Regions from separate parts of the Kitasatospora sp. NPDC005748 genome, predicted to be linked through region 3. Evidence: riboswitches for the same ligand, from Rfam matches in the RefSeq annotation. Region 3 holds a riboswitch; each other region holds the start of a gene.
What was found. A riboswitch is a leader RNA that binds a small molecule or an ion and turns the genes downstream of it on or off. The one in region 3 is predicted to bind cyclic di-AMP.
Positions count from the first base shown of each region.

Region 1: linked by a shared signal. The riboswitch ahead of ABZ495_RS04425 (NlpC/P60 family protein) and the one ahead of ABZ495_RS14340 (LysM peptidoglycan-binding domain-containing M23 family metallopeptidase) in region 3 are both predicted to bind cyclic di-AMP.
Region 2: linked by a shared signal. The riboswitch ahead of ABZ495_RS16170 (transglycosylase family protein) and the one ahead of ABZ495_RS14340 (LysM peptidoglycan-binding domain-containing M23 family metallopeptidase) in region 3 are both predicted to bind cyclic di-AMP.
Region 4: linked by a shared signal. The riboswitch ahead of ABZ495_RS29070 (transglycosylase family protein) and the one ahead of ABZ495_RS14340 (LysM peptidoglycan-binding domain-containing M23 family metallopeptidase) in region 3 are both predicted to bind cyclic di-AMP.

Region 1 covers NZ_JBEXYD010000003.1:291,156-294,722, forward strand. The annotation lists gene ABZ495_RS04420 (NlpC/P60 family protein) at 1-531, opposite strand, end outside; gene ABZ495_RS04425 (NlpC/P60 family protein) at 757-1,911, opposite strand; cyclic di-AMP (ydaO/yuaA leader) riboswitch at 1,922-2,075, opposite strand; gene ABZ495_RS04430 (NlpC/P60 family protein) at 2,399-3,442, opposite strand.
Region 2 covers NZ_JBEXYD010000018.1:16,245-19,811, forward strand. The annotation lists gene ABZ495_RS16165 (hypothetical protein) at 1-1,192, opposite strand, end outside; cyclic di-AMP (ydaO/yuaA leader) riboswitch at 1,585-1,743, shown strand; gene ABZ495_RS16170 (transglycosylase family protein) at 1,730-3,031, shown strand; gene ABZ495_RS16175 (hypothetical protein) at 3,211-3,411, shown strand; gene ABZ495_RS16180 (LacI family DNA-binding transcriptional regulator) at 3,471-3,567, opposite strand, start outside.
Region 3 covers NZ_JBEXYD010000015.1:36,018-39,584, reverse strand. The annotation lists gene ABZ495_RS14345 (DUF2470 domain-containing protein) at 1-185, shown strand, start outside; gene ABZ495_RS14340 (LysM peptidoglycan-binding domain-containing M23 family metallopeptidase) at 572-1,627, opposite strand; cyclic di-AMP (ydaO/yuaA leader) riboswitch at 1,632-1,792, opposite strand; gene ABZ495_RS14335 (MFS transporter) at 2,103-3,567, shown strand, end outside.
Region 4 covers NZ_JBEXYD010000054.1:44,148-47,714, reverse strand. The annotation lists gene eno (phosphopyruvate hydratase) at 1-962, opposite strand, end outside; gene ABZ495_RS29070 (transglycosylase family protein) at 1,218-2,132, opposite strand; cyclic di-AMP (ydaO/yuaA leader) riboswitch at 2,137-2,309, opposite strand; gene ABZ495_RS29065 (cytochrome P450) at 2,584-3,567, opposite strand, start outside.

The sequences.
Region 1 (3,567 bases), on a different contig from region 3:
GGTCTCCTCCAGCTCGGAGAGCTTCATCGAGGCCTCCGACCGGCGCTGGTCGAGCCGGCGCTGACGGGCCACCACCTCGTGCAGCGTCTCGTTCTGCCGCTCGGCGGCCTGGTCCAGGCTGCGGGCCTTGGAGAGGTAGCCCTCCGGGTCGGTGGAGAGCATCAGCTGGACGGTCTGCGCCATCCCGCCGCCCCGGTACTCGGCGCCGGCCACGGTGGCGAGGTCGCCGCGGAGCTCGTTGAGCTCGCCCTGGGCGACGGCGACCTGCTGCTGGAGCGTGCCGGTCTCGTGCTGGAGGCGCTGCTGGACGTCCAGTGCGGCGTTGTACTTCTCCGAGGCCTGCTCGGCCTCGTCGTACAGCTGTTCCACCTGCGCCTTGACGTCCTTGCGGTTCGACGGCCCGTCCGGCGTGCCCGGGGCGGCCTGGGCGGCACCCCCCGTGGCCACCCCCAGCGCGGTGGTGGCCGCGGCGGTCAGCACCAGCGCACGGGCGAACGCGCCCGGCAGGGGGGAACGGCGGTGCACGGCCATACGACGGTAACTCCGATCCTGCGACCCGGCCCCGCCGCCGCACCGGTGCGGGCGGCTGTCGAGCGGGAGTCCGGTGGCAGACGTTAGCGAGTCCGGGCGAGCGAGTCCAAACCCCTCCCAACCCGAATATTTGACCCGCAATCGGACATCAGCACGGTCCAGCACGAAAGCCGCAGGCCCGGCCTCCCGCGAGGGGAGACCGGGCCTGCGGGAGCAGACGTCGGATCAGACGCGCACGATGGCCGAGATCGGCAGCATGCTGGCGGTCTCGTACCGGACGTTCGCGCCGGGCTTCGGCGCGTGGATGACCTGGCCGCCGCCGACGTAGAGCGCGACGTGGCTGCGGTCGGCACGGTAGATGATCAGGTCGCCGGGCTGGGCGTTGGCGATGTTGGTGCCCACGTTGGTACCGGCGGTGGCCTGGGACTGCGAGGTACGCGGCAGCGACACGTCCGCCTGGGCGTAGGCCCAGCTGGTCAGGCCGGAGCAGTCGAAGGAGCTCGGACCGGCCGCGCCGTAAACGTACGGGGCGCCCAGCTTGCTCTCCGCGGCGGCGATCGCGGCGGCGGCGCGCGAGCCGTTGGCGGCGGGCGCGGACGGCGCGGCGGCCGCGGCGGCGGGCTTGGCGGCCGGCGCCGACGGGGTGGGCAGCTGGTCGCGGGTGTTGTCGCGGGAGGCGCGGTCGGCGTCCGCCTTGGCCTTGGCCTCGGCCTTGGCGGCGTCCGCCTTGGCCTTCGCCTCGGCGGCGGCCTTCTCCTCGGCCGCGCGCATCGCCTGGCGCTCCTGCTCGGACAGCGAGTTGTACAGGTCCTGGGCCTTGGCCAGCTTGCCCTGGACCTCCTCCTTGGAGGCCTTCAGCTGCTGGGTGGTGGCTTCGAGCTCGCCGAGCTTGCCCTGGGCCTCGTTGCGGTCCTGGTCGAGCCTGCGCTGCTGCTCCTGGAGGTCCTTCAGCGCACCGGACTGCGTGCTGCCGGCCTGGTTGATGGCGCCGGCCTGGCTGAGGAAGCTGTCCGGGCTGGACGAGAGCATCAGCTGCACGGTCGGCGATATGCCGCCGTTGCGGTACTGCTCGCCGGCGATCTCGGCGAGACCGCCCTGGGCCTCGGTCACCGCGGCCTGCTGACGGGCCACCTTGTCCTGCAGCTCACCGACCTGCTTCTGCAGCTCCTGCTGCTTGGCCTGGGCACCGTTGAGCTTCTCGGTGGCCTGCTCGGCCTGCTCGTTGAGCTGGTCGATCTGCTCCTTGACCTGATCCTTGGTCGGCGTCGGGTCGGCGTGGGCGCCGGACTGCGCGGAGAGCGCGACCGCCGCGGCGGCGACACCGGTCAGAATCGAGACCCGGGCGCGGCCGGCGGGCTTGGGACGACGATGGGACGCCACGAAGGCGGACTCCTTCTTCCTACGTCCGCCTACCGGGTGAGCTGACGGGTTCGGGCCGGAAGCGTGCCCTACGACGCCTCACCGACCGCACGACGGTCGACCTGGCGCCGATTCACCCCGGAGGAACATGGTTCCCCGGCTCCGCTCCACAGCGCCCCCGACCACTGGACTCCCCGACGGGCAGATGCTCTGCCCCGCTGCTTCACGAACTCGGCGGTAAACCTCCGCCGCCACCCCTGCTGGGTGATCGACTGTGCGGTGGTTCGAGGCACGACCCTAGTAACAGAACCGTGATCCGTTCAAATCCTTGTCAGAAAAATGCCGGAAGAATATCCAAGTTCATTTGTGAATATGACCGGGTGTGATCACGCGCCCACATGGAGCTGATCGTTTGTCATGATGCGGCCGCAGACACCGACGCCACCCCCGGTTCCGGGGGTGGCGCGGATCACAGGGCCGGATCCCGGCCCGTGGGCATGTCGGTCCGTCAGACCCGGCGGATCGCGTTGATCGGCATCGCGTCGGCCTTCATCACCTTCACCACGTCACCGGTGTGCGGCGCGTGGACCACCATCCCGTTGCCGATGTACATCCCGACGTGGCTGCGGTCCGGGCGGTAGATGATGAGGTCGCCCGGCTGGGCGTCGGCCAGCGAGGCCACCTTCGAGCCGTAGTTGGCCTGCGCCTGCGAGGTGCGCGGCAGCGAGACGCCGGCCTTCGCGTACGACCAGACCATCAGACCGGAGCAGTCGAAGGAGTTCGGGCCGACCGCGCTCCAGACGTACGGCGAACCCTGCTTGCTCATCGCGTTGGCGACGGCCTGCCCGGCGAAGCCGCTGCCCTGCGGGAGGCTGCTCAGGTCGGTGCGCTCGCTGCCGCGCGAGGCCCGGTCGGCCTGCTGCTGGGCGGCCTTCAGCGCGGCCCGGTCGGCGGCGCTGAGCGAGTTCAGCAGGTCCTGGGCTTCCTTGAGCTTCTTGTTGACCTCGGCCTTGGACTGGTTCAGGTCCTTGGTCGTGCTGTCCAGCGAGGCGAGGACGGCGGCCGCCTCGGCCTTCTGCTGGTCCAGCCGGCGCTGCTGGTCCTGCAGGCCCTTGAGCGCCTCGGTCTGGCTGGAGCTGGCCTGCTGGACGCTGGCGGCCTTGTCCAGGTAGCCGGACGGGTCGGAGGCGAGCATCAGCTGGACGGACGGGTCGATGCCGCCGGTCCGGTACTGCTCGGCCGCGACCTCGGCCAGCCCGCCCTGAAGCTGGGTCATCTGGTCCTGGCCGCGAGCCACCTGGTCCTGGAGCTGGTCCGCCTGCTTGCGCAGCTGGTCCGCCCGCTCCTTGGCACCGTTGAACTTCTCGGTGGCCTGCTCGGCCTCCTCCTGCAGCTGGTCGACCTGCGCCTTCACGTCCTCCTTCTTGGGGGACGGGCTGGGCGCGGCGTGGGCGCTGACCTGGGCCGAGAGGGCGACCGCGGTCGCAGCGGCAGCGGTCAGCACGGTGACCCGTGCACGGCTCGACTGCTTGGGACGGCGGTGGGTGGCCAAGTGACCGGCTCCTTCTTCCAACGGACTCACCCGAACGAGTGAGAATCCGGAAAATAGGTTTGACGCCAGACCCTAGTGAAGATCCACGCTTTGCGCCACTCCCCCGATGGCGTGAACTCCCGCCC
Region 2 (3,567 bases), on a different contig from region 3:
CCTCCCAGGTGTCGTGGCTGATGCAGCTGCGGAAGGTGATGCCGTGGCTGGCGTGCGGGACGAAGGCGTGGCTCCCCGCGTCGCGGACCACCAGGCCCTCGACGACGGTACCCCGGGTGGTGTCGCCCAGCATGTGGAAGTGCAGCCCGTACCGGCCGAGCACCGGGGCGGTCACCGGGGCGCTGCCGTCCGGGCCCTTCCAGGACTCCGCGGTGTCGGTGCGCGGGCCGACCCAGCGCAGCGCCGCGTGCCGCAGGTCGGCCCGGCGGGAGGTGGTGAGGTGGACGTGGGCGCGGCCCTCGGCGGTGCCCTCGATCCGCACGCTGCGGGTCAGGTTGAGCACCTCGGCGCCGACCGTGACGCCCCCTCCGGCGCCGACCCGGGGGTGCGCGTACGTCAGCGGCGCCTCCAGGGTGACGGTGGATCCGCTGACGGACCGGACGACGGCGAGGTCGTAGCGGGTGGAGAAGCCGTCCTCGCCGGGCGGGCCGGTCGGGGTGACGGCCAGTTCGTCGCCGGGCAGCCAACCGGTGGGCGGCGCGGCCAGGCTGACGGTGGTGTCGCCCGCCTCGAGCGCCCGGTCAGCGCGTACCCAGGCGGTCTTGGCCGCGCCGTCCAGCCGCAGGTACCCGGCGCCGGTGACCCAGAGGCCGACGTCGGTGTCGACCACCTTCATGCCGTCCCCCCGGAAGCGCCGCTCGTCGACGGCGGGGAAGCGCACGGTGTGCACGGCGGCGCCCTCGGGGGCGAGCGCGAGGGTGCCGCGGATCTCGACGTTGCCCGCGGCGGCGAGGGTGAGGCTGCGGTCGGCGGCGAAGGTGAGCGCACCGCCCGGCTCGACCAGCAGCGAGCCGATCGCGGCGTCGGTGTCGAGCAGCACCCGGTCGGTGATCCGGACGGCGCTCTGCGGTCCGGGTACCCGGCCGCCCCAGCCGGCCGGGTCCGACCAGGGGCGGCCGCCCTGGTCGGGGGTGGGTGCGGGGGCGGCTCCGGCGGTGGGCTGCCCGGGCGCGCCCGTCCCCTCGGCGGGGGCGCCGTGCCGGTGCTCCGCGGCCGGGTCGGCCGCTCCCGGCCCCGTGGCGGGGTCCTCCGCGGCGGCGACGGGCGCGGAGCGGCCGTCCAGGGAGCGCCGCAGTGCCTCCTCGCCGCCGACCGCCGCGAAGACCGTGCCGACGGCGAGCCAGCGCAGCATCGTCCGCCGGGGCAGGGGAGTTCGGGGCTCGGCGGGCGGGATGTCCGCTCTGCGGTGTTTTGCCCGGCGGTGCGTTCCACGCGGCCGCTCGGCCGGCGCGCCGGCCTCCGGACCCTCGTCCATCGCCATCGCTGCGAAGCCCTCCCCCCAGACGGCCGCGTCGGTCCTGATGCCCTGAAGCATAGGCAGTTGCCGTGACTCCGACGGGCGTTGCTCGAAATCGGTCATTTCTGATCATGGTGGACAGCCATTCAGCACGCTCCTCATAAACTGTGATGACCGTCACACATGTTTGCGGTATGAACTTAAGTCTGCTTAACGTGCTCCCCGTTCGTGGCCACACGGACCCAGCCCACCCGCAACGCCGAGTCCTGCCGTCGGGTGCGCTGGCAGCGCAGAACGCACCACGGCAGGAGCGGGGGAACCACAGGTAAGTCGCCCGGGACCGGTTCGTACCGGTTCGGGGCTAGGGGTGAAGCCGCGTCCACAGCGCGGCCGGGCAACTCCAGCCCGAATCCGACAGCTCACCTCGCAGGCGTGGGAGAGGACCGCGTCACCATGCTGCCCACCAACGGCACCCGCCTGTCCGGCCGCACCCGCCGAGCGATCGCCACCCTCGGCGTCGTCGGCATCGGCCTCACCGTCCCCTGCCTCACCGCCGGCTCCGCCTCGGCCGCCTCCGTCGCCACCTGGGACAAGGTCGCCCAGTGCGAGAGCACCGGCAACTGGAGCATCAACACCGGCAACGGTTTCTACGGCGGCCTCCAGTTCACCAACTCCACCTGGGCGGCGTTCGGCGGCACCAGCTACGCCGCGCGTGCCGACCTCGCAACCAAGGACCAGCAGATCGCGGTCGCCGAGAAGGTGCTCGCCGTCCAGGGCCCCGGCGCCTGGCCCGTCTGCTCCGTCCAGGCCGGTCTGACCAAGGGCGGCACCCCGGCCGCCGTCGACACCGCGACCGCCGCCAAGCCGGCCGCCCCGAAGGCCACCCCGGCCCCGGCGCAGACCCCCGCCCCCGCCGCCAAGCCGGCCGCGCCCAAGGCCGCCCCGAAGGCCGCCGAGACCCCGGCCGCCGACTCCGCCCAGCAGTCGCAGGGCCGGAACTGGCAGCAGTACCGTCAGGACGCGCAGGCCTCCTCCGACTACACCGTGGTCGCGGGCGACTGGCTCTCCTCGATCGCCGACAAGAACAACGTCCAGGGCGGCTGGGAGCGGCTCTACGAGCTCAACCGCGGCACCCTCGGCGACGGCCCGCACGTCATCTACCCGGGCCAGCACCTGAGCCTGGGCGACCGCGCGAAGACCCGGGCCTCGGACGAGTCCGGCCAGGGCTTCGACTGGTTCAACCGCTCCTCGGGCGCCACCGGCAAGGCCGACGGCTCCACCGCGACCGCCACCAAGCCGGCCGCGCAGACCCAGGCTCCGGCCGCCAAGCCCGCCGCCCAGGCGTCGGCCGAGGCGCCGGCCCAGGCCGCCACCGGCAGCATGGCCGCCGCGGTCTCCTTCGCCCAGTCGAAGGTCGGCCAGGCCTACGTCTACGGCGGCACCGGCAACGGCGGTTGGGACTGCTCCGGCCTGACCCAGGCCGCACTGCGCGCCGCGGGCGTCTCCGTCCCGCGGGTCGCCGCCGACCAGGCCGCCGCCAGCACCCACGTCTCGCTGGACGCCCTCAAGGCCGGCGACCTGCTGTTCTGGTCCAACAACGGCCAGGACTCGGGCGTCTACCACGTCGCGCTCTACATCGGCGACGGCAAGTACGTCGAGGCCGCCAACCCGAGCGTGGGCGTGCGGACCCAGACCATCGCCAACTGGGCCCCGGACTTCGCCGGCCGGGTCTGATCCCGCCCGCGGTCCGCACGCGGTCCGCGCCACCCGCCGCAGCCCCCGGGGAGAGTCTGGTCGCTCCTCCCCGGGGGCTCCGGCACGCCCGCGCGCGGGACGGCCCGGGCCCGGGCCCGGGCATGGCCGAACCCGGGCCCGGCGGGCATGCTGCTGCTCTGCACCCGAGGAGGAGTCACATGGCCCAGGTCACCGTCACGCTCGACGCCAATCTCGCGATCGACGCGATGATGCTCTCCGGCACCAGGAACCCGCAGGACGCCGTGGAGCTGATCCTGCGCGACTACCTCGCCCGGGGGCGGCGCACCGAGAGCCGGACCGGCGAGGCCGCCGACGGGCAGCGGACCGGACAGCAGCGCCCGACCGCGCAGGAGGGCTGAGGGCGGACAGGACGGGGCCCCGGAGGACTGGATCGTCCTCCGGGGCCCCGGTCGTCGTCTCAGCGGGCGCGGGCGCCCGTGGAACCGCGCATCACCAGCTCCGGCTGGAACATGAACTCACCGCGCTGGGCGGCGTTCGCGCCGACCTCCTCCAGC
Region 3 (3,567 bases):
ACCCCGACGTCCGCCCGCTGGCCCTCGACCGGCACGGCCTGGTGCTCCGCCTGGACCACCCCTACGGCCACCGCGACGTCCGCCTGGTCTTCCCCGAGCCGGCCCGCGACGCGGACGAGTTCGGCCACCGCGTGCACCAGCTGCTGACCGCCGCCAACAGCGACCTGCCCGCCCACCGGTCCTGACCCCCGCCGGGGCAGCCCATTCCTTTCACCGCGACCGCCGACCGAGAATTGACGGCCCGTCCGACCGCGGACGGGCCGTCGGCACATCCCGGAAGGCCCCCCAGGAAGGCTTTCCGGAAAGGCTTTCGGAAGGCCTTCCGCACGACGGAACCGACCACTCGGAAGCGCCGGATGGAAACCCTGATCGTGGGGGGGCACCTGCCTGTCAGAAGGGCACGAAAAAGGCCGGCCCGGCTCGCGAAGGAAATTCGCGAGCCGGGCCGGCCAGGGCGTGTCCCGCGCCCATGATCCGCTGACGGTGCGGCGACCACCCGGTCGAGCGGTCACCCGACATGACCATCCCGGGAGGTCGTACGCCCCGCACCCAGCGGAAGTCCGACCTCAGGTCAGAGGGAGACGCCGTGCGCCCGCAGGTAGGCGATCGGGTCGATGTCCGAGCCGTACTCCGAGCCGGTGCGGATCTCGAAGTGCAGGTGCGGGCCGGTCACGTTGCCGGTGGCACCCGAGAGGCCGATCTGCTGGCCGGCGGTGACGGTCTGACCGATCTTCACACCGATCGAGGACAGGTGCGCGTACTCGGCGTAGTGGCCGTCGGCGAGCTTGATCTCGACCTCGTTGCCGTAGGCGCCGCCGTTGCCGGCCTTCACCACGGTGCCGGCGCCGACGGCGCGCAGCGGGGTGCCGGTGGAGGCGACGAAGTCGGCACCGGTGTGGTGACCGGAGGCCCACATCGAGCCGGCCACGCCGTAGGCGGTGCCGAGCTTCGGGTTGGCGAGGGGGGCGACGAAGCCCGAGGTGCTGGCCACGGCGGCCGGCGCGGCGGGAGCGGCCGGAGCGGCCGGCTTCGCGGCGGGGGCGGCCGGCTTGGCGGCGGGGGCGGCCGGCTTGGCAGCCGGGGCCTCGGCGGGCTTGGCGGCCTGGACCGGCTTCGGGGCGGCGTGCTGGGCAGCCGGCTTCTGCGCGTCCTGCGAGACCTGCGGCTTGGCGGCCGGGGCGGCGGGCTTGGCGGCCTCGGCGGCAGCCGGAGCGGCGGCGGCCTTGGCACCCAGCGCGAGCTGCTGACCCGGGAAGATGAGGTTCGGGTTGGCACCGACGACCGAGCGGTTGTGGTCGTAGAGGGCCTTCCAGCCACCCTCGACCTGCTTGGCGTCGGCGATCTTCGACAGGGTGTCCCCGCCGACGACCTTGTAGCTCTCCTCGGCCGGCGCGGCGGCCGGCTTGGCGGCCTCGGCGGCCGGCTTGGCGGCAGCGGCCGGCGCGGCGTCGACGCTGGTGGCGCCGGTCCAGGTGGAGGTCTGCGCGGGCTTGGCGGCCGGAGCGGTGTGGGCCTGGGCGCTGATGGTGGTCACCAGCGGGAGGGCGAAAGCGGCGCCGGTCACGGCGGTGGCGATGCCGATGCGGGCGGCGCGGGGCAGGGTGATACGACGAGCCTGTGCGGGCATGGCGAACTGTCCTCTCCGACGCCTGCGAGGTGAGCTGTCGGGTTCGGGCTGGAGTTGCCCGGCCGCATAGCGCGGCTTCACCCCAAGCCGGACCGTGAATTCCGGTCCGGCGACTTACCTTTGGGTCCCCCGCTCCTGCCGTACAGAGTTCGGTTCGTACCACCGGGCAGCGGCAGGACTAGGCGTTCCACCCGGTGGCCACCCGGTCCAATGCCGGGCGGTCGCTGAACTAAAACTCATCCGCCCGGGCGAAGCAATGTCGATCTCTTGAATCGACAACCACTACCGGGAAGGCCGTGACACTCCGAATGATCGGCTGCACAGTATGTGCACAATCGATTCACCGCGTGCCACTGATCCACGACGCTCCGCCGATTTCGGTGTCCGTACGCATGCGATCACCTACGGAAAGCCATCCGCCGACACACCCCCGGTGACCCTTGTCACGTCGCGTCCCGGAGCGCAGGATCAGGCGGTGGCCACCTCCGAGGCCGGCACCCTGCGCCTGGGCACCGCGCAGGGCCGCTGGGTACTACTGGCGACGGTGCTCGGCTCCAGCATGGCGATGCTCGACGGCACCGTCGTCAACGTCGCACTGCCCCGGATCGGCACCGATCTCGGCGCTCCGCTCGCCGCCCTGCAATGGACGCTCAACGCCTATCTGCTCACCCTGGCCGGCCTGATCCTGCTCGGCGGCGCGCTCGGTGACCGCTACGGCCGGCGCCGCGTCTTCCTGATCGGCGTGCTCTGGTTCGCCGCCGCCTCGGCGGCCTGCGCCGCGGCCCCCACCATCGAGGTGCTGGTCGCCGCCCGCGCGGTGCAGGGCGTCGGCGGGGCGCTGCTCACCCCCGGCTCGCTGGCGATGCTCCAGGCGGTGTTCCACCCTGACGACCGCTCGGCGGCGGTCGGCCTCTGGTCCGGCCTCGGCGGGGTGTCCGCCGCGATCGGCCCGTTCCTCGGCGGCTGGCTGGTGGACGGCCCCGGCTGGCGGTGGATCTTCCTGTTGAACGTCCCGCTCGCCGCCCTGGTGGTCGCGGTGGCCTCCCGGCACGTCCCGGAGAGCCGGGACGAGAGCGCGACCGGCCGGTTCGACGTCCTCGGCGCGGCGCTGGCCGCGCTCGCGCTGGGCTCGGTCACCTACGCGCTGACCGCGGCGGGCGACGGGCTCTCGGCCGTGGTGTGGGTGTCCGGCGCGGCCGGCCTGCTGCTGGGCACGGCCTTCGTGGTGGTCGAACGCCGCGTCCCGGAGCCGATGCTGCCGCTCGGCCTCTTCTCCTCCCGCCTGTTCACCGCGGTGAACCTGGTCACCCTCTGCGTCTACGCGGCGTTCAGCGGCGTCTTCTTCCTCCTGGTCGTCCAGCTGCAGATCGTCTCCGGCTTCTCCCCACTGGTCTCCGGGCTCGCCCTGCTGCCGATCACCGTGCTGATGCTCACGCTGTCCGCCCGGGCCGGCCGGCTCGGCAAGCGGATCGGCCCGCGCCTCCCGCTCACCGTGGGGCCGCTGCTCTGCGCGACGGGGGTCCTGCTGATGCTGCGGATCGGCTCCGACGCCTCGTACTGGACGGACGTGCTGCCGGCCGCCACCGTGATGGGCTGCGGGATGGTCCTGCTGGTCGCGCCGCTGACCGCGACGGTGCTCGCGGCGGTGGAGGTCCGGCATGCCGGGATCGCCAGCGGCGTCAACAACGCCGCCGCCCGCGCGGCCGGGCTGCTCGCGGTGGCCGCCCTGCCGGCGCTGGCCGGGCTCAGCGGCGAGGCCTACCGGGTGCCGGCCGCGGTGGACTCCGCCTTCCGGACCGCGATGCTGATCTGCGCCGGGCTGCTGGTCACCGGCGCGGTGACGGCGTTCACCACCGTCCGGGGCAATGTGCTGGCCCCCGAGGACCACCCGGTCGCCGAGCCGGACTGCACCTACGCCTGCGGCACCGCCCCTCCGCTGG
Region 4 (3,567 bases), on a different contig from region 3:
GCCAGGCGGGCCGGGTTGGTGACGAACAGGTCGTCGCCGACCAGCTGGACCTTGTCGCCCAGCTTGACGGTCATGGCCTTCCAGCCGTCCCAGTCCGACTCGTCCAGCGGGTCCTCGATGGAGACCAGCGGGTACGCGGCGACGAGCTCGGCGTAGTACTCGATGAGCTCGGCGGCGGAGAGCGCCTTGCCCTCGAACTGGTAGGCACCGTCCTGGTAGAACTCGGAGGCGGCGACGTCCAGGGCGAGCGCGATGTCCCGGCCGGGCACGTAACCGGCCTTCTGGATGGCCTCGGTGATGAGGTCCAGGGCCTCGCGGTTGCTGTCCAGGTTCGGCGCGAAGCCGCCCTCGTCGCCGAGGCCGGTGGACAGGCCGCGCTCCTTCAGCACGCCCTTGAGGGTGTGGTAGACCTCGACGCCCCAGCGGACGGCCTCGGAGAAGGACTCCGCGCCGATCGGAGCGATCATGAACTCCTGGATGTCGACGTTGGAGTCCGCGTGCGAGCCACCGTTGAGGATGTTCATCATCGGGACGGGCAGGACGTGGGCGTTCGGGCCGCCCAGGTAGCGGAACAGCGGCAGGTCGCTGGCCTCGGAGGCGGCGTGCGCCACGGCGAGCGAGACGCCCAGGATCGCGTTGGCGCCGAGCGAGGACTTGTCCGGCGTGGCGTCCAGGTCGAGCATGGCCTGGTCGATCAGGCGCTGCTCGGTGGCGTCGTAGCCGACCAGCTCGGGGCCGATCTGCTCGATGACGGCCAGGACGGCCTTCTCCACGCCCTTGCCGAAGTAGCGGTTCTTGTCACCGTCGCGAAGCTCCAGCGCCTCGAAGGCACCGGTGGAGGCACCCGACGGGACAGCGGCACGGCCGGTGCTGCCGTCGTCGAGGCCGACCTCGACCTCGACCGTGGGGTTGCCACGCGAGTCGAGAATCTCACGGGCTACGACGACATCGATGGACGGCACGAGGCATCTCCTAGCGGAAGCAGGTTCGGCTGACGATGGGTGCTGTCGGCCGGATGGTTGCGGAGTCGTTACGACCAGAGCCTAACCGCACGGGCTCCCGGGACCACGTCGACCTCGGTCCCGTCTCAGCGTGTGGCCGGGCTACCCACCGGTAGTTCACCTGGTTGTCCCACGAAATGCGGCCGGATGCGGACGAAGGGGGCCGAACCGGCCCCCTTCGTGGCGTCACCGCACGGGGAGTCACCACACGGGCGGTCAGCCGAGGTCGAGCTGCTGGCCCGGGAGGATCAGGTTGGGGTCGGTGCCGACGGTGCCGCGGTTGCCGTCGTACAGCGTCTGCCAGCCGCCCTCGACGCCCTGGGCGGCGGCGATCGTCGACAGGGTGTCACCGGACTGGACGGTGTAGCCGTGCCCGGTGCGCTGCTGGGCGGCGGGAGCGGCCGCGGCCGGGGCGCCGTGGGCGGCGGCGGGGCGGCTGTCCTGGCCCGCGTACCCGCTCGTCTGCTGGGCGGCCTGCTGACCGGCGTACTGCTGGTAGACGCTCTGGTGGCTGGTCCAGTACCAGGCGCCGTCACTCTGGTACCAGAAGACCTTCGCGTCGGCGTCCCAGCCGGGCTGGCCGGCGAAGCCCGGAGCCCGGTCGTCCTGCTGGGCGGGCTGCTGGGCGGCGGGCTTCGGGGCCTGCTGCTGGGCCGGCTTCTGGGCGGGCTTCTGCGCCGGCTTCGACTGGGCCGGCTTGGCGGCGGCCGTCGGCTCGGCGTCCGAGGAGGTGTCGACCGAGGCCGCGGCCCCACCCTTGGCCAGGCCCGCCTTCTGGGAGCAGACCGGCCAGGCGCCCGGCCCCTGCGAGGCGAGGACCTTCTCGGCGACCGAGATCTGCTGCGCCCGGCTGGCCTGGTGGGCCTGCGGCGCGTACGAGGTGCCGCCGAACGCCTTCCAGGTGCTGGAGGTGAACTGGAGGCCGCCGTAGAAGCCGTTGCCGGTGTTGATGCCCCAGTTGCCGCCGCTCTCGCACTGGGCGACCGCGTCCCAGGTCGAGGCCGGGGCGGCCGAAGCGCCGGTGGCGGTGAGGAGCGGCAGGGCGAGTCCGACACCGGCCACGCCGGCAACGGCGATGGCCTTCTCGGTCTGGGTGCGACGACGGTGACGGCCGGTTCCGACGAAGAGCATGGGGAAGTCCTCTCCGCACGCCTGCGAGGTGAGCTGTCGGGTTCGGACCGGGAGGTGGCCCGGCCGCACGACGCGGACGCCTTCTGCCCGCGCGGGCGGCTTCACCCCAAGCCGTGGGGGACGGCAACAAACCTGGTTCCCCCGCCCCTGCCCAAGGGTTCTGGTCGGTTTCCCGTAACGCGGCGGGCAGGATTCGGCGTTCCGCGCACGAGGTCCGCAGCTGCGAACTCCAGGGAGGGTAGACAGATCCTCACATCAATAACAAGCTCATATCGCAGGTATCACACATAAATTACGGCGCGTGGCCGATCGCCTACCAACGACAGGGCTATGTCCGGTTTGATGCAGATTCATACCCGCTGCCAGAGCGTGTCGGCGACATCCCGTCAGCGTGTCGGGGTCTCGGCGCGACGAGATCGAGGCACCGCCGGGGGGCGCCGGACGGATTTGCTCAGAGCCCGTCCACCGGTGCCGCGGAGGGCTTCTCTGGGGTGAATTCCACCGGGAGATCGCGCAGCCCACGCATGATCAGGCCACCACGCCAGCGGAGCTCCTCCGGGCTAGCGGCGAGTCGCAGATCGGGCAACCGGGTGAGCAGGGTGGTGAGCGCCGCGCGCCCCTCCAACCGGGCCAGCGGAGCACCGATGCAGTAGTGGATGCCGTGCCCGAAGCCGAGGTGCGGGTTGTCCGTCCGGGCCAGGTCGAGGGTGTTCTCGTCGGCGAACCGTGCCGGGTCCCGGTCCGCCGCCGCGAGCACCACCAGCACCGGATCGCCGACCGGGATGTCCACGCCGCCGATGGTCAGCGGGCTGGTCGCGAACCGCCAGGTGGCGAGCTCCACCGGCCCGTCGTAGCGCAGGAGTTCCTCGATACCGGTCTCCAGCAGCGCGGTCTCGCCGCGGGCGATCGAGTCCTGGAGCAGCGCCCGCTGCCCGGGGTTGCGCAGCAGGGCGTAGGTGCCATTGCCGATCAGGTTCACGGTCGTCTCGAACCCGGCGAAGAGGAGGATGAAGGCCATCGCCGCGGCCTCGTTCTCGGTCAGGTGCTCACCGTGGTCGCTTGCCCGGATCAGCCCCGAGATGAGGTCGTCGCCGGGATCGGCCCGCTTGCGGTGGATCAGCTCCGCCAGGTAGGCGCGCATCCGCTTGACGGCGCGTCCCACCCCGCCGCGCTGCCCGCTGCCATGGCGGATCATCATGCCCGCCCAGTCCCGGAAGTCGTCCTGGTCCTCGGCCGGCACGCCGAGCAGGTCGCAGATCGCGTAGATCGGCAGCGGGAAGGCGAACTCGTGGATCAGGTCCGCCGAGCCGCGCTCCGCGAAGCCGTCGATCAGCCGGTCGGTGAGCTGCTGCACCCGGGGCTCGAACTCCGCCACCCGGCGCGGCGTGAACGCCTTCGAGACCAGCCGGCGCAGCCGGGTGTGGTCCGGCGGGTC